DNA from 3 places in the Micromonospora sp. CA-248089 genome. Region 2 is predicted to be linked to each of the others. Evidence: riboswitches for the same ligand, from Rfam matches in the RefSeq annotation. Region 2 holds a riboswitch; each other region holds the start of a gene.

Region 1 (7,665 bases), 1.3 Mb from region 2:
ATGATCCGGTGCGGGATGCCGAAGTAGCGGGCCAGTTCCAGCGTGCGCGAGTCGTGCGCGAACAGGTAGCCGGGCGTGCCGGCGACGAGCGCGGTGATGGTGCCGTGGATGCGGGTGCCGAACGCGAAGTCGTACCCGGACAGGTGCGACATCCAGGTCCACGGGTCGACGAACATGCGCACCTTGTCCTCGGCGAACAGCGGGTGCGAGGTGTGCAGCGGGATGTCGCTGCTCTGGCCCCGGTGCTCGGGCGCGTCGCCGTAGAGCAGGGTGCCGAGCGTGCGCAGGTCCTGCGGCACGTAGCAGAGGTTCGGGTAGCGCTCCTGGTGGTGGCGGACCACAGCGGCCATCGAGCGGACGTACGGGGAGATGGTGAGCGCGACCTTCGAGTCGGCGGTCAGCTCCGGGCGGTCCTTCTCGAGCCGGAACGTGTCGCCGTGCAGGAACATCGACGGGCAGCCGATCTGCTCCACGTCGGAGAAGCCCAGCGTGTTGAGGTAGCTCTCGGTCACCTCGCCGCGGACGCCGATGCTGTGCGACCGGTCCAGCACGGCCTTGCAGAACGCGCGGACCGGTTCGTCGATCGGGCGTAGGTACTCGCGGTCGCCGTCGACGTTCGTCTGCACGCCGACGCCGAGCACCACCACCGGGATCTTCAGCCGTTCGATCAGCCGGGTCAGCGGCGTGAGCCGGTGGATGAAGCTGCGCCGGAACGCGTTCGCCAGCGGCACCACGAAGACGTCGTGCCGCTCGTTGATCTCGTCGGCGAGACGCGGGTCGGCCGGGGTGCGGGTCGGTGTGATCTCGGCCGTGGAGGTGGCGAGCAGCTTGTGCGCCGCGTGGCTGAAGACCAGGTTGCCGCTGTTGTCGCCGATCCAGTTGCCGGCGAACGTCTCCTCCGGCGTGAGGACGTCGAACGGGCCCTTGCGGGCGCGGAGCAGGATCCGCTGGTGCATCCGGTTTCGCTCACCTTCCGTACGGCACGGCGTCCGGGCGGGAGCCGTGGTGGGGTGCCCGCGCGTGCAGGAACGGAAATCCTATCCGCCGCCCCTGAGAGACCCGGCGGACGTCGGCTCGCCGGGAACGTCCCGGTTCCCCGGGGTAGGGTGCCCGGAATGACCAGCGCGCCGACCGTCACCCGTGCCCCACGACTGCCGTCGCTGACCGGATTGCGGTGGGTAGCCGCGCTGCTCGTCTTCGGCTTCCACGCCGGGACCATGGGCATCGTCGCCGAGCCGCACCTGAAGCCCCTGATCGACAAGGCGTTCAGCCTCGGCCTGTCCGGCGTCGAGTTCTTCTTCATCCTCAGCGGGTTCGTGCTGGTCTGGTCGTACCGGGACGGGGAACGCGCGTGGACGTTCCTGCGCCGCCGGTTCGCCAAGATCTACCCGAACCACGTGGTGACGTTCGTCGCGGCGGTGGCGGTGGCGGCCTGGTTCGCCGACCCGATCGTCCCGTGGGCCGCGATCGCCAACTTCTTCCTGGTCCAGGCGTGGATCCCGCTGGGCGGCTACTTCTACAGCGTCAACAACGTGAGCTGGTCGCTCTCCTGCGAGCTGGCCTTCTACCTGTGCCTGCCGCTCGTGGTGCCGTGGCTGCGCCGGGCCCGTACCGGCGTGCTGCGGACCGTGCTGATCGCGGCGCCGCTGCTCATCCTGGCGCTGTGGCCCGGTCAGCAGCTCGTGCCGGAGGAGCAGCGGTGGTGGTTCACGCAGATCTTCCCGGTGACCCGGTCGCTGGAGTTCTGGATGGGCGTGGCCGCCGCCGAGCTGATGCGCCGGCACCGCTGGCGCGGCCCGAACCTCACCGTCGCCACCGCCGTCTTCGTCACCACCTGGGTCGTCGCCGCGCTGTGGATCCCGGCCGAGTTCTGGGCGGCGCTGCTCGCGGTCGCGTACCTGCTGGTCATCGCCGCCGCGGCGGACGCCGACGTGCGCGGCCGGCCCACCCCCTGGCGGTCCCGCGCCATGGTCTGGCTCGGCGAGGTGTCGTTCGCCTTCTACCTGGTGCACGTGCTGGTCATGGTCACCGTGCTGCGGCTGACCGGGCACTGGGGGAGCGGCCTGCCCGGCTGGCGCGGCCCGCTCGCGGTCCTCGGCTTCCTGGTGGTCACGCTCGCGCTGGCCGCCGCGCTGCACCGCTGGGTGGAGGTGCCGATGATGCGCCTGCTCGGCCCGTCCCGCCGGGCCCGCGCCGCGTCCCGCGTGCGAGCCGCCGCGCCGGCCGTGCCGGCTCCGCGCGGGGCTGCCGACGACGCCGCCACCCCGGCCGCCGACGACGGCGCGACGTCCGTCGCCGGTCCGGGCGAGGGCATCGAGTACGCCGGGCGGCGTCGCCCGGACTGACACGCGCACCCGTCGGCCGGTCGATTCGCGACACGCCGTGCGGCGGTGCGTTCGTGGGGGTTCGGCGGTAATTTGTACCCGTGCTTCCGATCGCGCTCACCTGCCCCGTGTGGTGGGTGGCGCGCTGGACCGCCCGGATGCTCGCCAGTCTCGCCGTGGTCGTCGCCTGTTCGTTCGGCGCCGCCACGCTGCCGTCCGGTGTCGCCGCTGCCGCCCCGGCTCCGGCGGCGGCCGTCCCGGCGTACCCCGTCGCCGGTGCCTCGGCCACCGTGCGGCCGGAGGCCGACCGCGCGGCCGAGCGGCAGGCCCTTCCCGCCGGTGTCCCGGCGCCCGCTCCCGGGCCGTCGGCCCGGCCGCACCGCAGCCGGTCCCGGCCGGCCGGGTCGCCGCGCCGGCCGGCCCGCGGGCCCCGCCCGCCCGCTGATCCGCCCACGGGCCGCGCCCGTTCACCGCACCCACCGAACGTCATCCCCGCACCCGCCCCGGCGGCCCGTTCCACCGGCCCGCCCCGGCGAGGTCGTGCGGGTCCTCCCGTCAGGTTCTTCCCGTGAGGTGCCGACCATGTCGCAGACCGCTCTGTACCACTTCCTCACCGCGGTGCCCGAGGCCGCCGCCATCTGGTCCTTCCTGCTGCTGCTCGCCCTGGGCCTGCTCGCCGCGCTCGTCGCCCGGCCGGAACGCGACCCCGAGCCGGAGGCCGTCCCCGAGCCGGCCGACGCCGACGCCGTCCGCCGCGACGATCTGGTCCGCTACGCCGAGGAGGTGGCGGTGGCCGCCGCCGGGGCCGCCCAGACGGCCCGTCGCCGCCGGGAGCGGTGGCTGGCCGCGCAGGACGAGGCGGACCGGGCCTGGACCGCGTACGACGAGGCGGACGGCGCCGCCCGCCGCCTGGCCGGCGCCGCCGCGCTGGGTGCCCCGCGCACCCCGCGCACCCCTGGCGAGTACGCGGCCCGGGAGCGCTGGCTGCACCACGCCGCCATGACGGCGCACTGGCGGGGCGACCTGACCGCCCGTCAGCTCGCCGACGTGCTGGCGCACCGCAACGGGTGGGATCCGCGCCGGCACCCGGCCGAGCAGGAGATCGTGCTGGCCCGCACGGTCCGGGACGGGCGCCGGGCCGGATGGGAGCGCGCCGCCGCGCGGGAGCGGGCGGCCTGGCGGGACGCGGAACTGGCCGCCGAGGCCGCCCGGACCCTCGCCGCCGAGGCGTACGCGGCAACCGTGGCCCTGCGGCCCGCTCTGCCGTACCGGAGCGCGACGACGAGCGCCCTGCCGGTGCCCGCGGCGGTCCGGAACGCGCGGTGGCGCCCGGCCCGGGTCGGCTGAGGCGACCCGTCTCGACCGAATTGTTACCCGGAATATGGTGAGCCCGGTCACCCGGGCCGCCGAATCGGGCGTGGGGCGCAGAACGGGTCATCGAGTCGCGCAATTGCCGGTCGGCTGCTCGCCGTCTGTCCTGTTTCCGCCGCCGGGTGCCGTCGAAACTGCTTGTCCCATTGAGTGAAGTCAGTAACCGGGTGTTCCGAAATCCGTTACCGCGGATCACGTTTACGCAGGTGGGAGCGCTTGGCATGGGACATACCCACCGGTAGTGTCGGCGCGTCCGATGCGGTAATCGATCGCCGACGGCGACGCCGCACCGACCCGCCTAATCGAGTTCCACGAACCGGGGACCCATGAGCACCATCGGGGTGAATCCGCGAGCCCACGGCCCGCGGTAGGGCGTACTTCCCGCCCGAATCCGTCAGCTAACCCGGTCGGCGGCCACGGAAGGAGTTACCCCTCTTGCCCACCCCTCGATCGTCCCCCCGCCTCCACGGCACCGCGGTGCCCGCGCTCGCCTGACGCGCGACCGGCAACCGCCCCCTGGGCGCCCGGCATCACGGGCGTTCCCGATCCCCCGGCCATCCGGCCCCGCCAGCACGTGTGAGTTCCTCCGCGTGCCGGGCCGGCGTGTGCCGCTCACGCCCCGTGGAGGATTTCGTGAAGCACCACCTGAAGCGTCAGCTGCGACGGATCGTCACCGAACGCCCGTACCAGATCATCGCCGGATCGGCCGCCGCGCTCGTGCTGGCCGCCGGTGCCGGCACCGTCGCCGCCGCCGGTGACGACGCCCCGGTCCAGGAGAACACCGCGGCGGTCGCCGATCTCGGCGCCGCCCGCCTCGGCGAGCAGCCCGCCAGCCGCGGCGAGGCCCGCATCGCCGTACCGCCGGCGTCGCCCAGCGCCTCGGCCGCGCCCAGCGCGTCGGCGAGCGCCTCCCCGTCGGCCAAGGCGGCGGCGGACCCGGACCTCACCCGGAAGGCCAAGCCGAAGCCGCCGTCGAGCAAGTCGCTCGACTACGACTACCAGGCGCAGATCAACTACTTCTACTGCGGCCCGGCCGCCGTGCGCAACGCGCTCAGCGCCGCCGGCATCGAGCGCAGCCAGGACGCGCTCGCCGGCCCGCTCGGCACCACCGAGATGGGCACCAACTCCGCCGAGGACACCACCCGGGTGCTCAACCAGCAGGTCAAGGGCAACCCGTACCGGACCCGCATGATTCCCGGCACCGCCACCCCGGCCCAGATGGACCGGCTCCAGGCCGACGTCGTCGAGGCGATCAGCAACGGCCGCGCGGTCGTCGCGAACGTCGCCGGTACCGCCACCGACACCAACGGCGGCTGGCACTCGTTCCCGGGCGGCCATTACGTCGCCGTGGTCGGCTACAAGGACGACGGCCGGACCGTACGGATCGCCGACTCGGCCGACCCGTCGCTGCCCTCGTACTGGCTCACCACGATCGACCTGGCGCACTGGATCGCCAGCCGCGGCTACTCCGCCTGACCGTCCCACCCCACCCCGGCCCCGCCTCGCCTCGCCCCGTTGATCTTGCAGTTGTGGCCCCGGCATAACGGGTGAGCCGGGCATCCCGGGGGCCGAAACCGCAAGATCGACGGGCTGGTGGGGGCCGGGGGTGGCGGGGTTCGGTCTCGCGTGTGCGGGGCGGGCGGTGGCAGACTGCGCCAATGGGCGATGCGACGGGGAAGCGGCACCTGATTCTCCTGCACGGCGTGGGTGCCACCGGCGAGGTGTGGCTGCCCTGGGCGCCGCTGCTGGAGCGCCGCTGGCCCGGCCGCTGGCTCGCCCCCGACCTCGCCGGTCACGGCTGGTCGCCGCCGCTGCCCGGCTACTCGTTCGAGGCCCTCGCCCAACGCGTGGCCGACGGGCTCGGCCCGGTACGGCTCGGCCCCACCGACCGGCTGGTGCTGCTCGGGCACTCGCTCGGCGGGGTGGTGGCGCTGGCGCTCGCCGCCCGGCAGCGGGCCCTTCCGGTCGACGCGGTGGTGGGGCTCGGCATCAAGGCGGTCTGGTCCCCGGCCGAGCTGGCGAAGTCGCAGGAACTGGCCGCGCGGCCGGTCACCTGGTTCGCCACCCGCGACGAGGCGGCTCGCCGCTACCTGCGGGTGTCAGGGCTCGCCGGGTTGTTCGCCCCGGACCATCCCGTGGTGGAGGCGGGGCTGCGGCGGGAGGACGGCCGCTGGCGGCTCGCCATGGATCCGGCGGCGTTCGCGGTCGGGGAGCCCCGGCTGGCGGCGCTGCTGGCCGCCACCGACGTGCCGGTGCTGCTGGCCCGGGGCGAGCAGGACCCGATGGTGACCGACGCGCAGCTCAAGGAACTGGGTGTGCCGGTGGCCACGCTGCCCGGGCTGGGCCACAACGCGCACGTCGAGGACCCGGCCGCGGTGCTCGCCCTGCTCGACCCGTACCTCTGAGCGGGCCTACACCACGGCGCGCGGCGCCGGGACCGACCATTCGGGTTCCAGCTCGCGGCGGGCGGCGGTGAGGAACGCCTCGGCGTAGCCGTCGGCGGGGAAGTCGCCCAGGTAGCGGGTCCGGGCCGCCCAGCGCTGCGCCGCCTTCGGGTCGGCGTCGAGCAGGTCGGTGAGCACCTCGTCCACGTTGGACATGTCGCGCCGCAGCACGTAGCCGGACGCCGCCAGCGGGAACCGCTCGACGAAGTGCTCGCCGTCGGCGCCAGTGTCGGTGACCGCGTACGGCTTGCCGGAGTAGAGCCAGTCGGAGATGACCCCGGAGACGTCGGAGACCAGCGCGTCGGCGCGGTTGACACATTCGGTGAGCGTCAGCTCGCGGCTCGCGGCGGCGCCGAACAGGTGCGGCCGGCCGGTCCTGGCCCGGTCGGCGGCGAGCAGTTCGGTGAGGCGGGCGAGCTGGCGGGCCGAGGCCGGGTTCTTGCCGGTGTACGGGTGGGCGCGCAGGATCACCGTGGCCCCCCTGTCGATCAGCCGGCGGATCAGCGTCTCGGCCACCGGCAGCGAGCAGTAGTTGGCGTCGGCGTGGTGCCCGGTCCAGGTCGGGGTGTAGAGGACCGTCGGGTGCGCCGACGGGGTGACCGGCTCCCGGCGTACCTCGATGGCCTCGACCTGGGGACGGCCGACCACGACGAACTTGTCGGCGGGGATCTCCACGCCGGCGCGGGCGTACCTGTCGATCGCCGCCTGCCCGGCCACGAAGATCTTGTCGAAGATGGCCGAGACCGGGTTGGCGCTCGGTGCCTTGTCGCTGTCGCCGTGGTGCAGCTGCACGTGGGTGAGCTGGTTGAACCGGATCAGGTGGGCGTTCTTCGCGCCGTGGTTGACGTAGAAGGCGACCCGCAGGCTGGGCACCAGCGCCTCGTCCAGCGCCTTCAGCGTGGGGCAGAGGACCACCGGGGCGCGGGTGGCGGCGGCCACCGCGGGCAGGAGCTCCGGCTCGCGCAGCACCACCACGAACGGGCGGCCGATCCGCTCCAGGTACGGCAGCCACATGGTGACCTGGTACTCCGAGCCGGGCGGCGCGGAGAAGTGCAGCACGAACTCGGGCCGGTGGTGGCGCAGCGCCCGGCCGACCGGTCCACCTCCGGCGGGCGGCCGGAACCGGCGCCGGGCGAGGTCGAGCGCGACCGCCCCGCATCCGGCGCCGACCAGCAGCGCGGCGGCCAGCGCCGTCCAGGCCGGCAGCGTCAGGGCGGCGGCGAGCGCCACCACGGCGAGCAGCACCAGCAGCGCGTCGCCCAGCCGGGCGGCGACCACGGGTGCCCACGTGCGGACCGGGAGGTTCGCCGCGCGGATCTCCAGCGCGCCGGCCTGCCGCAGCGGGCCGACCAGCAGCACCAGGCCGAGCAGCACCAGCGCGGTGGCGGTCAGCGCCGGGTCGAAACCGTCGTCGAGGCGCCGGGCGTAGCCGACCAGGATGCCGGCGGCGACGAGCACCGTCTCGGCGAGACCGTCGGCCGACGGCCGGACGCGGCGCTCCCAGGCGGTGGCGGCGAGCGCGGCCA
Region 2 (7,665 bases):
CGTACTCCTCGGCGGCCCGGACCACGGCGGCGACGACCGCCGCGTCGCCGCGCTCCGCGCAGAGCCGGGCCGCGTCGATCCCGACGCAGGCCCGCATCTCCAGCATGTCGCGCACCAGCGTCTCGACCGGGAGTACGTCGCCGGAGCGGGCCAGGGACAGCGCCAGGTCCAGCCCGGCGTGCACCCGCCAGTCGAGCACCCGGGTCGCGCCGCCCTGGCTGACCCGGACCAGGCCGAGTTGTTGCAGGCGGCGCAGCGCCTCCCGGACCGCGTGCCGGTTGACCGCGAACGCGCCGGCCAGTTCCCGTTCGCCGGGCAGCGTCTCGTCCGGCGCGTACCGGCCGGAGACGATCGCGTCGCGCAGCCGGCCGAAGACGTGGTCGGAGACCGAGACGCGGGGCGCGGGATCGAAGGTCATGCGCAGCAGTGTGGCCCCGCGCACGTCAACCCGTCAACTGGTTGTACCAGTCGAATTCCGGGGCGGCCGGTGCGTACCGCGGCGGTCACCCCTCGTATCCTTTCCGCCGTAGGACCCGCCAGAGGGAAGGGAGTCGGTGTGAGCGACGGGGTCGAGACGCTGGAGTTCCAGGCCGAGGCCCGTCAGCTGTTGCAGCTGATGGTGCACTCGATCTACTCGAACAAGGACGTCTTCCTGCGCGAACTGATCTCGAACGCGTCCGACGCGCTGGACAAGCTGCGGCTGGAGTCGCTCGTCGACAAGGACCTGCCGGCCGACACCGCCGACCTGCACATCGAGATCGAGGCCGACAAGGACGCCCGTACGCTCACCGTGCGGGACAACGGCATCGGCATGACCCGCGACGAGGTGGTCCGCCTGATCGGCACCATCGCCAAGTCCGGCACCGCCGAACTGCTGCGCAAGCTGCGCGAGTCGTCCGACGCCGCCGCCTCCCAGGAGCTGATCGGCCAGTTCGGCGTCGGCTTCTACGCCACGTTCATGGTCGCCGACAAGGTGACGCTGCTGACCCGCCGCGCCGGGCAGTCCGGCGGCACCCGCTGGGAGTCCGCGGGGGAGGGCACGTACTCGATCGAGGAGGTCGCCGACGCGCCCCAGGGCACCTCGGTCACGCTGCACCTCAAGCCGGTCGACACCGAGGACAACCTGCACGACTACACCGCCGAGTGGACGATCCGGGAGATCGTCAAGCGGTACTCCGACTTCATCTCGTGGCCGATCCGGATGACAGTCGACAAGCCCGGCGAGGACGGCGCCACCACCCGCGAGGAGCAGACGCTCAACTCGATGAAGGCGCTCTGGGCGCGCTCGCGGGACGAGGTCGACGAGGCCGAGTACAAGGAGTTCTACCGGCACGTCGCGCACGACTGGGCCGACCCACTCGAAACCATCCACATGCGCGGCGAGGGCACCTTCGAGTACGAGGCGCTGCTGTTCCTGCCCTCGCACGCCCCGCTCGACCTGTTCTCCCCGCAGGGCCGCCGCGGCGTGCAGCTCTACGTCAAGCGCGTGTTCATCATGGACGACTGCGACGCGCTGATGCCCAACTACCTGCGCTTCGTCAAGGGCGTGGTGGACGCGCACGACCTGTCGCTGAACATCTCCCGGGAGATCCTCCAGCAGGACCGGCAGATCCGCGCGGTGCGCCGCCGGCTGGTCAAGAAGGTCCTCGCCACGCTCAAGGACATGTCCGCCGAGTCGTACCGCACGTTCTGGACCGAGTTCGGCGCGGTGGTCAAGGAGGGTCTGCTGGAGGACCCGGACAACACCGAGACGCTGCTGGAGCTGGTCCGCGCCGCCAGCACCCACGACCCGGCCGAGCCCACCACGCTGCGCGCGTACGTGGAGCGGATGAAGGACGGTCAGAGCGAGATCTACTACGCCACCGGCGAGAACCGGGCCACCATCGAGAACTCGCCGCACCTGGAGGCGTTCCGCGCCAAGGGCTACGAGGTGCTGATCCTCACCGACCCGGTGGACGAGGTGTGGGTCGAGCGCGTCGGCGCGTACGACGGCAAGACGCTGCGCTCGGTCGCCAAGGGGCAGGTGGACCTGGAGACCGAGGAGGAGAAGGAGAAGGCCGAGGCCGAGCGGCAGGAGTACGCCGAGCTGCTCACGTTCCTCGGCGGCGCGCTCGCCGACAGCGTCAAGGAGGTACGCCTGTCCACCCGGCTGACCACCTCGCCGGCCTGCGTGGTGGGCGACGCGCACGACATGACGCCGACGCTGGAGAAGATGTACCGGGCCATGGGCCAGGAGGTGCCGCAGGTCAAGCGGATCCTGGAGCTGAACCCGGCCCACCCGCTGGTCACCGGGCTGCGCAAGGCGCACGGGGAGGGTGGCGACACGGCCGCGCTGACCGAGACCGCCGAGCTGCTGTACGGCATGGCGTTGCTGGCCGAGGGCGGCGAGCTGGCCGACCCGGCCCGGTTCACCCGCATCCTCGCCGACCGCCTCGCCCGCGGCCTCTAGCTGTAAGGAGGGGCCCCTTCTTATCGCCTACGCGATAGGAGGGGCCCCCTCTTAACAGGTGGCGCTCAGGGGAGCGCGGGGTAGAGCGCGGCCACGCCGCCGGACAGCCCGGCCTGGACCCGCCGGGCGACGTCGTCGGCGAGGATCTCGTAGCTGTCGGACTCGATGCCGTCGGCCGCGAGCCGGGCGACGTCGGCCGGGTGCGCCTTCGGGCCGGGGACGGCGGCGGCCATCTCGGTGTCCATGTAGCCCACGTGCAGGCCGGCGACGCGGACACCCCGCCCGGCCAGTTCCACGCGCAGGGCGTTCGTCATCGACCACTCGGCGGCCTTCGCCGCGCCGTACGCGCCGACGCCGGGGAACGTGAACCAGGACAGCGCGGACAGGACGTTCAGGATCGTGCCGCCGCCGTTGGCCACGATCCGGGGCGCGAACGCCCGCACCACCGACAGCGTGCCGAGGTAGTGCGTCTCCAGCTCCAGCCGGATCTTCTCGAGGTCGCCGTCGAGCAGGTCGGTGCCGGTGCTCACGCCGGCGTTGTTGACGAGCAGCGTCAGGTCCCCGGCCCGCTCCGCGGCGGCGGCCACCGACGCGGGGTCGGTGATGTCGAGCCGTACCGGGGTGACGCCGGGCAGGTCCACGGTGTCCGGGTCGCGCGCGCCGGCCCAGACGGTGGCGCCACGCGCGACGAGTTCGGCGGCCAGGTGCCGGCCGAAGCCGCGGTTGGCGCCGGTGACCAGGGCGGTGCTTCCAGCGATCTTCATGTCTCGCTCCGAGAGGTGGTGGGGAAGGGAGGTCAGGCGGACAGCAGGCCCGGACCGGGCAGCACGGCGAGCTCACCGGGCGGTACGTCGTGCCCGGCGTCGCAGCGCAGCCGGACGTGCACCGCCGCGCCGCACTCGTCGTGGGCCACCCGTACCGCCGGACCCGCCTCGTCGGCGGCGTACGTGTCGCCCCACTGCCGCAGCGCGACGAGCACCGGGATCAGGTCGCTGCCCTTCGCGGTGAGCACGTACTCGTCGCGGGTGCGCTGCCCGGGCTCGCGGTAGGGACGCCGGTCGAGCAGCCCGTCGGCGACGAGTTGCTTGAGGCGGGTGGCGGCCACCGGCTCGCTGACGCCGACCCGCCGGGCGAAGTCGTCGAAGCGGCGGGTGCCGAACGACGCCTCCCGCAACAGGAGCAGCGTGGTGCGGTTGCCGACCACCTCGAGCGCCCGGGCGATCGAGCAGTTGGCGGTGGACCAGGAGTCACGCTGCGCAAGGAGGTCCGTCATGGCGTCGACGGTACCCCCTGACTTAGGAAAGCAAAAGTCAGCTACCTCACAGCTGGCCGGGGAAGAAGCCGTGCCGGGCCAGCGGCTCGACGATCTGGTGCTCCTCGTACGACAGGTGCGACAGCAGCGTGTCGGTGAGCAGGTCCACCGCCTCCTGGAGCTGCGTGAAGTCGCCGGGCCGGCGGACCAGCTCGACGAGCGCCCGGTCGACGCTCTCCACCACCCCGTGGATCACCACGTGCTCCTCCTCGAGGCGGTCCAGCACCGCCGCCAGCCCGGCCTCGGAGCGGCGCAGGTGCGGGAAGATCGAGGCGTCCTCCAGCCCGTGGTGCTGGGTGACCATGGTGCAGTACGCCGCGCAGTACGCCCCGAGCGTCCAGTTGTTCTGCCGCATGGTCATCTCGTTCAGCGCGGCCCGCGCCCGGCCCGGCGAGACACTGCCCCGCTTGACCTGTTCCAGCAGGTCCCGCACCTGGGCCAGCTCCTGGCGCAGGTGGTCGTGCACGTCCACCAGGTGCTGCCCGGCGGCCTGTCCCCGGGCCGGGTAGGCGTGTCCGGCCGGCGGCTGCGGGGCGCTCGGGCGGGTGGACTCGTCCCACGGGCGGCGCGCGCTCAGGCGTACCCCCGGGTCGGGGGTGGGGGTGACGCCGAGCGTGCTCGGGAGGCCGGCGGCGGTCTGCTCGTCGGACGCCGCGCGGGTGCCGCCGGTGGGCGCGGCGCGCTCGGCCGCGACCAGCTCCCGGACCGCGGGCGCCACCTCCTGGCCGAAGATCTGGATCGCGCGCGGCTCGTCGCTGCCGAGGATGAACGTGGTGATGCCGTGCTCCAGCGTGAGCCCGGCCAGCTCCTCCACCCACTGCTCCGGTGGCCCGGCCAGGAAACCGGCCGACGAGCGGGCGAACGTGCCGGTCACGTTGAGCATGCGGCGGATCGCAGCCGGGTCGCGTCCGGCGGCCGCCGCGCCCTCGTCGACCAGCGCGTTGAGGGCGGGCAGCTCGTCGGGGCCCTTCGGCAGGTACGACAGCGACGGCAGCCAGCCGTCCGCGGCGCGGCCGACCAGGCGCAGCATGCGCGGCTTGTACGCGCCGACCCAGATGCCCACCGGGTGCGCGGGCGCCGGGCCACGCTTGGCGCCGACCACTCGGTAGTGCTCGCCGTCGACCCGGATCATGCCGCGACTGCCGGTGTCCCAGACCTCGCGGATCACCCGGATCGCCTCGTCGAGGGCCTCGACGGCCGCACCGGGGGACAGGCGCCGCCCGCCCGCCGCCTCGATCGCGTCCCAGAACGCGCCCGCGCCGAGCCCGAGCTCGACCCGGCCGCCGGTGAGCAGGTCCAGGCTGGCGACGCTGCGGGCCAGCACCACCGGCTGGCGCAACGGCAGGTTGAGGACGTTTCCGGCCAGACGGACGCGTTCGGTGGCGGCGCCCACGTAGGACATCAGCGTCCAGGTGTCCAGGAAGCCGGGCTGGTACGGGTGGTCCTGGAACGTGACCAGGTCCAGCCCGACCTGCTCGCAGAGGCGGGCGAGCGCCACCACCTGGTCGGGCTGCCCGGCGGCGGGGGTGATGAAGCCGCCGAAGGTCAGCTCGTGTCCGTGATCGGTCATCGGTTCCGCCTCCCGTGATCTTGTCCAGCCCTGCCACGGTAGCGCCACAGGTGGTAGTCCGGCCGGGTGAAGAGCATCACAAGAAGTGGACTATTGTCGCAAATCGCTCCTAGCGTCGGTTTCGTCCGCAGACGCGGACACCGCAGGCCGGAAACGCCAAATCCCGCCGCCGGCCCCGGTAACCGAACCTCGCGCGGGAGCGGGGGAACCACACGTTCCACGGTGCACCGTCACCTCGGGGTGAAGCCGCCACCGGCGGCCGGGCTCCTCGGCCCGAACCCGACAGCTCACCTCGTCGGCGTGGAGGAATCCACATGGCAACTGAATACTCGACCCGGGGTCGTCGTACCGCTCTCGCAGCGATGACGGCCGGCGTCGCCGTCGGCGCCGCGACCCTGTTCGGCCCGGCCGCTCCGGCCAGCGCGGGCGTCAACTGGGACGCGGTTGCGCGCTGCGAATCCGGCGGCAACTGGAAGATCAACACCGGTAACGGCTACTACGGCGGGCTCCAGTTCTCCCGCGCCACCTGGAACGGCTACGGCGGCCAGAAGTACGCCGCCCGCGCCGACCTGGCCAGCCGCTCCGAGCAGATCGCCGTCGCCGAGAAGGTGCTGCGCGGTCAGGGCATCGGCGCGTGGCCGGTCTGCGGCAAGAAGGGCGGCTCGGCGAGCGCGGCGACCCGGTCCGAGCGGGTCACCCCGAAGGCGGCGCCGAAGAAGGCGGCCGCGAAGAAGGCGGCCCCGAAACGGGCGACCACGCGCAAGGCCGCACCGGAACGCGCCGCGAGGCCGGAACGCGCCGCGACGACGGTGGCGCCGCAACCTGCGCCAGGCGCCGAGACGTACGTGGTGCGGCGCGGGGACACGCTGTCGGAGATCGCCGTGGCGCAGCGCGTCAACGGCGGCTGGCGTGCCCTGCACGAGCGCAACCGGGCCGTGGTCGGCGACGACCCCGGCCTGATCTTCCCCGGTCAGCGGCTGCGCCTGCGCTGACCGGCTCCGGACGCCCGGCCGGTTCGCCCGGCCGGGCGTTCGCCAGCCCGCGACACGCCGCGCCGCCGGTGTCCGGCCTGCTCGCGGCGCCGGGACGCCGACCGTGACGGCCGCTGACCGCGATTCGTCGGAGCCGGTTGCTAGGGTCACGATGATCGGCTCAGACGTGAAGAAAGCGCGGAAATGACCAACGACCCGTTCTCGGCTGCCGCGAGCATCGACGAGCTGCTGACCCGCACGCAGCAGGCTCTCACGGCGATGCGCTCCCGGGCCTCGGCGCACGCCGACGGCGAGCCGGGCGACCTGCTGCGCGCCGAGGGCACGGCAGCCGGCGGCCGGGTCCGCGCGGTCGCCGTCCAGGGTGGCAGGCTGGATTCGGTGACGGTCGACCCGGAGCTGGCCGGCGAGCCCCTGGACGTCCTCTGCGGACATCTCGTCGCCGCCGCCAACGCCGCCCTGTCCGAGCTGGACGCCCAGGTCAGCGCGTCGGCGCGGGCCGACGCCGACGCGCTCGCCGCCCGGCTCGGCAGCATGGGTGACCAGGCGGAGCTGTTCGGCCGCGCGATGCACGAGGCCGCCGCCCGGATCCACCGCGACCGCGGCACCGCGTCCCGGGCCGGGCGCCCGGCCTGACCCCGGCCGCACGCGCCCCGGGCGCGGCGAGGCGCAGCACCGGCCCGGCACGTAGCCCCGGCCTGGGACGACGAGGCGGCCGGCCGCCGGGAGGACGACGACCGGCCGCGCTACGCCACGGTCAGCTCAGGGTGACCGCGGTGTCGTCGACGACGAAGGACGTCTGCAACGAGCTGTCCTCCACGCCGCTGAACGAGATGGTCGCCGTGGTGCCCGCGAGCGACGAGACGTCGAAGGACCGCTGCACGTAGCCGGTGGCCTTGTTCAGGTTGGAGTAGGTCGCCAGCGTGGTGCTGCCGGCCTTGACGGTGAGCTTGTCGTACGCGGTGCTGGTGGTCGACTCCGCGCTGTCGATGTGCAGCCAGAAGCTCAACGTCGCCCGGCATCCGGCCGGGATCGTCACCGACTGGCTCAACGTGTCGGTGTGCGACGAGCCGTACCCGTCCAGCCACGCCTTGTACGAGCCGCCGTGCGCGGCCTGGCCGCTGTCGGTGGTGATGACGCCGGACGAGGCGCTCCAGCTCACGTTGCCCGACTCGAAGCCGGGGTTGGCGAGCTTGTTGCCGGAGCAGCCGCCCGACGGCGGGGTGGTCGTGGTGCTCGGCGTGGGCGTCGGGGTGCCGCCGGCGCAGGTCGGCTCACCGGACTGGGCCGGCACGCTCACCGCGGCCCAGGCCGCCTTGACCGTGTTGAACTCGGTGCAGCTGCT
Region 3 (7,665 bases), 2.9 Mb from region 2:
CCCGGAGCAGGCACTGGACGAGCTGCGTGCCGGTAATCACCGGTTCGTCACCGGCGCCCCGCAGCATCCGAATCAGGACGCCGGGCACCGGACAGCTGTCGCCGACGGTCAGCATCCCTTCGCGGTGATCGTCGGCTGCTCCGACTCGCGGCTCGCCGCCGAGATCATCTTCGACCGCGGCCTGGGAGACCTCTTCGTGGTGCGTACCGCCGGGCACACCGCCGGGCCGGAGGTGCTCGGCAGCGTCGAGTACGCGGTCACCGTGCTTGGCACGCCGCTCGTGGTGGTGCTCGGGCACGACTCGTGCGGCGCGGTCCAGGCCGCCCGGGAGGGGGTGCGGACCGGGGCCGCCCCGGTCGGGCACCTGGGCGCGGTGGTGGACGCGGTCTCGCCCAGCCTGCTGCGCGCCGCCCGTCAGGGCGTGGAGGACCTCGACGGCATCATCGACGTGCACATCGCGCAGACCGTGGAGACGCTGCTGGCCCGGTCCGCCGTGCTGGCCGAGCGGGTGGCGGCCGGGCGGTGCACGGTGGTGGGCATGTCGTACCGGCTCGCCGGCGGCGAGGTGCGGACCGTGGCGCAGTCCCCGGCCCCGGTGCCCGCGCCGGCGGCGCCCGCCGACCCGGCGCTGGCGAGCTGACACATTCGGACGCGAAAGGGGCCGCCCGAGGGCGGCCCCTTTTTCGTGGTGTCCGGGTCAGAGCAGCGACATGTGGACGTGGTCGGTGTGGTTCGACGGTCCGCTGTAGGAACGCCAGCCGGTGGCCGGGAACCAGATCTGCCGGTTCCAGATGACGTAGTAGATGCCCAGCCGGTCGGCGTTGCGGATGAGGAACGCGGCGACCTCGTTGCCGTACCGGCGGGTGTCGTTGTTGTGCCACGGCGCGAAGCCGCTGTTCTGCAGCGACCAGTCACACGCCTTGCCCTTGGGGTGTTCCCACGGCCCGCCGGACCGGTAGCAGCCCACGAAGCGCTTGAAGCCCGCGCGCCGGACCTCCTTGTACGCGTGCAGCGTGCGCGGGGTGACGCAGCCCGAGGTGGTCGGGTCGTCCTCGCTGCACGACTCGGACTTCCAGCCGCCGTCCGCGGTGCGACCGGGGGCGATCTTGGCGACCGGTGAGGTGGCGGAGACCAGGCCGCCGGTGAAGCCGAGACCGCCGACGAGCTTCAGCGCGCGCTCGGCCTGCACCTTCTCGCGCTCCATCGCGTTCTTCTGCTTCTCCTGCTCGCGCACCTCGGCGTCGAGCGCGATCTTGGCCTGCTCGGCGCGGGTCTTGACCGCGTTGATGGCGGCCAGGCGCTGCGCGTTGAGGAGGTTCAGCTCGTCGAGTGCGTTGACCCGGCGGACGAACGAGTCGGGCGAGTTGCTCTCCAGCAGCATCGCCATCGCGCCCATCCGGCCGGTCCGGTAGGACTGGGCGGCGAGCTGGTTGACCTGCGGGCTGAGCGCGTCGAGTTCGGCCTGTGCCGTCTTCACCTCGGCCGCCAGCCGCCGCTGGCGGTCCTGGGACTTGGCGAGCTTCGCCTTGGCCTGGAGGAAGTTCCGGTTGGCCGCGTCGATCGCCTCGGTGATGAGCGGCGGTTCGCCGTCCTCCTCGTGGCCCGAGGGGGTGCCGGGGGCCGCCGCGGTGGGTGCCGCGGTCGCCGGGGTCGGCCCGGCCAGCACGGCCAGCGAGGCCAGCACGGCCACCACGGGTGTCAGCCAGCGGCGCAGGGGTGCCGTCACAGTGTTCCCTTCCGTCGGCCGCCGACCGGGTTAGCTGACGGGTTCGGGACGGAAGTGGCCCCTACCGCTGTCGCGGATTCACCCCATGTACCTGGTTCCCCGGCTCGCCCGCGGGCGATTGGGCGGCGGCACCGCTGGCGCCGGTGCGCGCCTTCGGCGGTGACCGGCAGCGAGGTTACCTGACAGCACTCCTGAGGATCTACGTCCGGAAGCCGACCAATAGCGAGATTTCGCCGTGGCGCACCGTGACCAGCGTCGCGTTTGAAATCGATGGTCACGCTGCGGAGTGTCACCATGCGGCCTCCGTACTCCTTCCGCCGCCGAGCGCCTCCAGCGCGTCGTCCCGTCCGGCCGGCGGCCGGGGCGCGGGCGGCGCCGGCTCCGCGCCGCGCGAGCGCCGTCCGGCGGTGGTCACGATCGCGGCCAGTCCGGTCGTCAGCGGTACGGCGGCGATCAGGCCGAGCGTCGCCACCGCGCTGCGGACGATCTCCTGCGCGAGGAACTCACTGGTGAGGATCTCGCTCACCGGGCGGGAGTCGGCGACCAGCAGGAGCAGCAGCGGCAGCGAGGCGCCCGCGTACGCCAGCACGATGGTGTTGACGGTGGACGCGATGTGGGCCCGGCCGACCCGGGTCGCGGCCCGGTAGAGCTGCCGCCGGGACAGCCCGGGATTGGCGTGCGCCAGTTCGGTGACGGTGGCCGCCTGGGTGACCGTCACGTCGTCCAGGACGCCCAGCGAGCCGATGATGATGCCGGCCAGCAGCAGCCCGTGCAGGTCCACGTCGCCCTGGAACATGGACAGCGTGGTGGCGTCCTCGCTGCCGAAGCCGGTCAGGTGGGTGGCGGACGTGGCGAGCAGGCCGAGCACGCCGGTGATCACCAGGCTGCCGAGCGTGCCGAGCACCGCCACCGACGTCTGCGCGGTGATCCCGTGCGTCAGGTAGAGCACCACGAACATGATCAACGCAGCGCCGACGATCGCCACCAGCAGCGGTGGCTGGCCGGCACCGATACCGGGCAGCACGAAGCCGAGCAGGATGGCGAAGCTGGCCACCAGGCCGCCGAGCGCGGCGAGCCCGCGCCAGCGGCCGAACGCCACGATCGCGGCGGCGAACAGCACCATCAGCCAGATCAGCGGCGTACCGCGCTGGTGCTCGGCGATGTTGTAGGACTTCACCGACGGGTCGGCCGGGTCGGTCAGCTCGACCAGGACGACCTCGTCGCCGACCGCGACCCGGGGCGCGCCCGGCCCGGCCGGGATCGGCGTCTCGACCTGCCGGCCCGCGTCCGGGCCCTGCTCGGCGGTGACCGTCACGGTGCCGCACGGGCCACCGCCGCCCTCCGGGGCCTCCGGGGTGGGCGGGCAGGGCTCGGTGACGACCCGGGTCACCGTGCCGTGGTAGCGGGGGACGTCCGCCCCGCCGACCGGCTCCCGGTCCTGCCGGGGCCAGAGCACCAGCGCCGCGATCACGGTGAGCGCGAACAGCGGCACCACCACGGCGACGAGCAGCCGTCGTACGCCCGGCGGCGCGGCGGGCGCGGGGTGGGTGTGGTCGGCACCCATGAGGTCTCTCCCAACGGTCGCGGCGACGCCTGGTCCGCCGGACCGGTGTGGTCACCCGGCCGGCGCGGACGTGTCGACCACGTCCGGGTCGTCGCCCGGCCATGGTAGGCAGCCCGGTCGGGCGCTCCCGGACGCCGTGGCCGGTGACACGCGCGCCGTGCGGGTCAGGTCAGTCCGGCCCGGCGTCGCCGGTACTCGTCCTCGTCGATCTCGCCGCGGGCGTACCGCTCGTCGAGGATGCGCCGGGCCGTCGTCGGGCCCAGGTACTGCGGGCCGGTCCACCGCACGGCCGCCCAGACGAGCCCCGCCAGCACCGCGAGCACCAGCAGGGACCAGATCCACATCCAGCCCATCATCGGGCTCTGCCACATCATCGGGCCGCCCTCCGTCCGTCGCCGCGGGTCCGCCGGTCCGGCCTGCCCGCCACTTCGACGGTACGACCGGCACGACGCGTCGGCGCGGGTCGATGTGCCCTGCCCGGGGGGTCGGAGGTCCCGCTCAGCCGCGTTTCATCAGGCGGCCGACGGCGGCCATCATCTCGGTCGCCATCTCGTCGGCCCGGCCCTCGGCGGCGCCCTCGTGCATGCAGTGCCGGGCGTGCCCGTCGAGCAGGCCCAGCCCGACCTTGTCCAGCGCCGCCTGGATGGCCGAGATCTGCGTCAGCACGTCGATGCAGTAGCGGTCGTCCTCGACCATCTTCTCGATGCCGCGGACCTGGCCCTCGATCCGGCGGAGCCGGGCGAGGAGTTGGTCCTTGCTGGCGGTGTAGCCCCGGGTGGGGCTGGACGGCGCGGTCATGACACCGAGGATAGCGTACCCCTCGGGGGTATGCTAACGTTCCGAACGTACCCCTGGGGGGTATCGGATCGGAGGGCGAGATGGAGACCACCTACCAGGTGAGCGGCATGACCTGCGGGCACTGCGTCAACTCGGTGAGCACCGAGCTGAGCGCGCTTCCGGGCGTCACCGACGTCCAGGTCGACCTGGCCAGTGGCCGGGTCACCATCACCAGTCAGAACCCGCTGGACGCGGACGCGGTCCGCGCGGCGGTCGACGAGGCCGGCTACGACCTCGTCGGTGCGTGACGGGTCCGACGGACCCGCGAGAACCGAGGAGACACCATGAACACGGCGACGAAGCTCAGTGGCTTCGCCCTCGGCCTCGTGGCGGTGTTCGGCGCGGCGTACGGGATCGGCAACCTGGCCGATCCCGTCGCCCCGGCCGCCGAGACCCGCCACGACGACAGCGACAGCGACCACGGGGCCGGCGACGCCGGTCACGGTGACGAGAGCAACGCGGGCGGCGCCTCCGCGCACCTGCCCGGCGGGCTGCTCGTCTCCGAACGCGGCTACACGTTCCAGCCCGCCGCCGCGCCGGCCGGGCAGTTCGCCTTCCGGATCACCGGCCCGGACGGCGCGCCTGTCACCCGCTTCGAGGTGGCCCACGACAAGCGCATGCACCTGATCGTCGCCCGCCGGGACCTGTCCGGGTTCCGGCACGTCCACCCGGAGATGACCGGAGACGGCACCTGGCGGATCGCCTCGCCGCTGGGCGGCCCCGGTGTCTGGCGGGCGTTCGCCGACTTCACCCCCGAAGGCGGGGAGCCGCTGACCCTCGGCCTGGACGTCACGGTCCCCGGCGAGCTGACCGCCCGGCCGCTGCCGGCGCCGGCGACCAGCACCACCGTCGACGGCTACACGGTCACCCTGACCGGCACGCCGGAGCCGGGCCGCACCAGCCGGCTCACGCTCTCCGTCAGCCGCGACGGGCAGCCGGTCACCGACCTGCAGCCCTACCTCGGCGCGTACGGCCACCTGGTGGCGCTGCGGCAGGGCGACCTGGCGTACCTGCACGTGCACCCGGAGGGCAGGCCCGGCGACGGGCGCACGCCGGCCGGTCCGGCGATCACGTTCGCCGCCGAGGTGCCCTCACCCGGGGCGTACCGTCTCTACCTGGACTTCCGGCACGGCGACGCGGTGCACACCGCCGAGTTCACCGTCCTGGCCGGCGACCCGACCGCGCCGCCGCCCGCCGCGCCGGCATCCACCACCGCACCGACCCCGGACGCCGGACACGGCACTCCGGGGCACGGGCACAGTTGAGCGCCGGAGGTGCCGCGATGACTGCCACGGGAAAGGCGCTGCCCACCGCGCCGAACCTGATCGAACTGGCGATCGGCGGGATGACCTGCGCGTCCTGCGCCGCCCGGATCGAGAAGAAGCTCAACCGGATGGACGGCGTCGAGGCGACTGTGAACTACGCCACCGAGAAGGCCACCGTCCGGTACGCCGACGACATCGCGCCGGCCGACCTGATCGCCACCGTCGAGAAGACCGGCTACACCGCAGTGGTGCCGCCGCCGCCCGAGCAGGCGGAGGCCGCGGCGGGCGGCGAGCCGGTGGACGAACTGCGCACCGCGCGTACCCGGCTCTGGGTCTCCGCCGTGCTCACAGTGCCGGTGATCGTGCTCGCCATGGTTCCGGCCTGGCAGTTCGACTACTGGCAGTGGGCCTCGCTCACGCTGGCCGCCCCGGTGGTGGTCTGGGGCGGGCTGCCGTTCCACCGCGCCGCACTGGTCAACCTGCGGCACGGCGCGGCGACCATGGACACGCTCGTCTCGCTCGGCACGCTGGCCGCGTTCGGCTGGTCGCTCTGGGCGCTGTTCCTCGGCACCGCCGGCATGCCCGGGATGAAACACCCGTTCAGCTTCGACATCACCCGCGGCGACGGCGCCGGCAACATCTACCTGGAGGCCGCCGCCGGGGTGACCGTGTTCATCCTGGCCGGGCGGTACTTCGAGGCCCGCTCCAAGCGCACCGCCGGGTCGGCGCTGCGCGCGCTGCTGGAACTCGGGGCCAAGGACGTGGCGGTGCTGCGCGACGGGCAGGAGACCCGGATCCCGGTCGGCCGGCTGGCGGTCGGTGACCGCTTCGTGGTCCGGCCCGGCGAGAAGGTCGCCACCGACGGCGTGGTCGAGGAGGGCACCTCGGCCGTCGACGCCAGCATGCTCACCGGCGAGTCGGTGCCGGTCGAGGTGGGGCCGGGCGACGCCGTGGTCGGCGCGACGGTGAACGCCGGCGGCCGGCTGGTCGTCCGGGCCACCCGGGTCGGCGGCGACACCCAGCTCGCCCAGATGGCGCGGCTGGTGGAGCAGGCGCAGACCGGCAAGGCGGCGGTGCAGCGGCTCGCCGACCGGATCTCCGGCGTGTTCGTGCCGATCGTGATCGCGCTGGCCGCGGGCACGCTCGGCTGGTGGCTCGGCACCGGCTCCGGTACGACCGCCGCGTTCACCGCCGCGGTGGCCGTCCTGATCATCGCCTGCCCGTGTGCGCTCGGCCTGGCCACGCCGACCGCGCTGCTCGTCGGCACCGGGCGCGGCGCGCAGCTCGGTGTGCTGATCAAGGGGCCGGAGGTGCTGGAGTCCACCCGCCGGGTCGACACCGTGGTGCTGGACAAGACCGGCACCGTCACCACCGGCCGGATGGCGCTGGCCGAGGTGCTGCCCGCCGACGGCGAGGACGCCGCCGAGTTGCTCCGGGTGGCCGGCGCGCTGGAGGCCGCCTCCGAGCACCCGATCGCGCGTGCCGTCGCCGAGGCTGCCGCCGACGCCGGGCCGCTGCCGCCGGTCGGCGAGTTCGCCAACGCCGAGGGGCTGGGCGTGACCGGCACCGTCGACGGCCGGACCGTGGTGGTCGGCCGGGCCCGGCTGCTGCGGGAACGGGGTCTCGACGTACCCGAGGAGGTCGAGCGGGCCGCGACCGGCGCGGAGGCCGCCGGGCGGACGGCGATCCTGGCCGGCTGGGACGGGCGGGCCCGGGGCGTGCTCGCGGTGGCCGACGCGGTGAAGCCGACCAGCCGGGCGGCCGTCGCCCGGCTGCGTGAGCTGGGCCTCAAGCCGGTGCTGCTCACCGGCGACAACACCACGGTGGCGAAGGCGGTGGCGGCCGAGGTCGGCATCGACGAGGTGATCGCGGAGGTGCTGCCCGCCGACAAGGTCGACGTGGTCGAGCGGCTCCAGCGCGAGGGCCGGGTGGTCGCCATGGTCGGCGACGGGGTGAACGACGCCGCCGCGCTGGCCCGGGCCGACCTCGGGCTGGCCATGGGCACCGGCACCGACGCGGCCATCGAGGCCGCCGACCTGACGCTGGTCCGGGGCGACCTGATGGCCGCGGCGGACGCCATCCGGCTCTCCCGGCGGACCCTGGCGATCATCAAGGGCAACCTCTTCTGGGCGTTCGCCTACAACGTCGCGGCGCTGCCGCTGGCGGCGGCCGGGCTGCTCAACCCGATGCTCGCCGGGGCGGCGATGGCGTTCTCGTCGGTCTTCGTGGTGGGCAACAGCCTGCGGCTACGACGCTTTCGCCCGATCGGGTGA

Evidence for each region. Region 2 has a riboswitch for cyclic di-AMP ahead of ACQP26_RS16545 (transglycosylase family protein). Riboswitches for the same ligand answer to the same signal wherever they lie in the genome.
Region 1: it holds a riboswitch for cyclic di-AMP, as region 2 does, so the genes downstream of both, ACQP26_RS10575 (C39 family peptidase) here and ACQP26_RS16545 (transglycosylase family protein) in region 2, are expected to answer to the same signal.
Region 3: it holds a riboswitch for cyclic di-AMP, as region 2 does, so the genes downstream of both, ACQP26_RS02785 (coiled-coil domain-containing protein) here and ACQP26_RS16545 (transglycosylase family protein) in region 2, are expected to answer to the same signal.

The regions. Positions count from the first base shown of each region.
Region 1 is NZ_CP192016.1:2,199,894-2,207,558, forward strand. It holds gene ACQP26_RS10560 (polysaccharide pyruvyl transferase family protein) at 1-956, opposite strand, end outside; gene ACQP26_RS10565 (acyltransferase family protein) at 1,116-2,345, shown strand; gene ACQP26_RS10570 (hypothetical protein) at 2,907-3,671, shown strand; cyclic di-AMP (ydaO/yuaA leader) riboswitch at 3,981-4,123, shown strand; gene ACQP26_RS10575 (C39 family peptidase) at 4,317-5,171, shown strand; gene ACQP26_RS10580 (alpha/beta fold hydrolase) at 5,354-6,100, shown strand; gene ACQP26_RS10585 (CDP-glycerol glycerophosphotransferase family protein) at 6,107-7,665, opposite strand, start outside.
Region 2 is NZ_CP192016.1:3,466,602-3,474,266, reverse strand. It holds gene ACQP26_RS16570 (FadR/GntR family transcriptional regulator) at 1-418, opposite strand, end outside; gene htpG (molecular chaperone HtpG) at 617-2,449, shown strand; gene ACQP26_RS16560 (SDR family oxidoreductase) at 2,515-3,213, opposite strand; gene ACQP26_RS16555 (winged helix-turn-helix transcriptional regulator) at 3,246-3,722, opposite strand; gene ACQP26_RS16550 (LLM class flavin-dependent oxidoreductase) at 3,769-5,331, opposite strand; cyclic di-AMP (ydaO/yuaA leader) riboswitch at 5,502-5,647, shown strand; gene ACQP26_RS16545 (transglycosylase family protein) at 5,646-6,323, shown strand; gene ACQP26_RS16540 (YbaB/EbfC family nucleoid-associated protein) at 6,507-6,956, shown strand; gene ACQP26_RS16535 (M4 family metallopeptidase) at 7,078-7,665, opposite strand, start outside.
Region 3 is NZ_CP192016.1:552,904-560,568, forward strand. It holds gene ACQP26_RS02780 (carbonic anhydrase) at 1-640, shown strand, start outside; gene ACQP26_RS02785 (coiled-coil domain-containing protein) at 698-1,726, opposite strand; cyclic di-AMP (ydaO/yuaA leader) riboswitch at 1,731-1,861, opposite strand; gene ACQP26_RS02790 (YibE/F family protein) at 2,016-3,290, opposite strand; gene ACQP26_RS02795 (SHOCT domain-containing protein) at 3,455-3,664, opposite strand; gene ACQP26_RS02800 (metal-sensitive transcriptional regulator) at 3,789-4,088, opposite strand; gene ACQP26_RS02805 (heavy-metal-associated domain-containing protein) at 4,169-4,375, shown strand; gene ACQP26_RS02810 (hypothetical protein) at 4,412-5,392, shown strand; gene ACQP26_RS02815 (heavy metal translocating P-type ATPase) at 5,410-7,665, shown strand.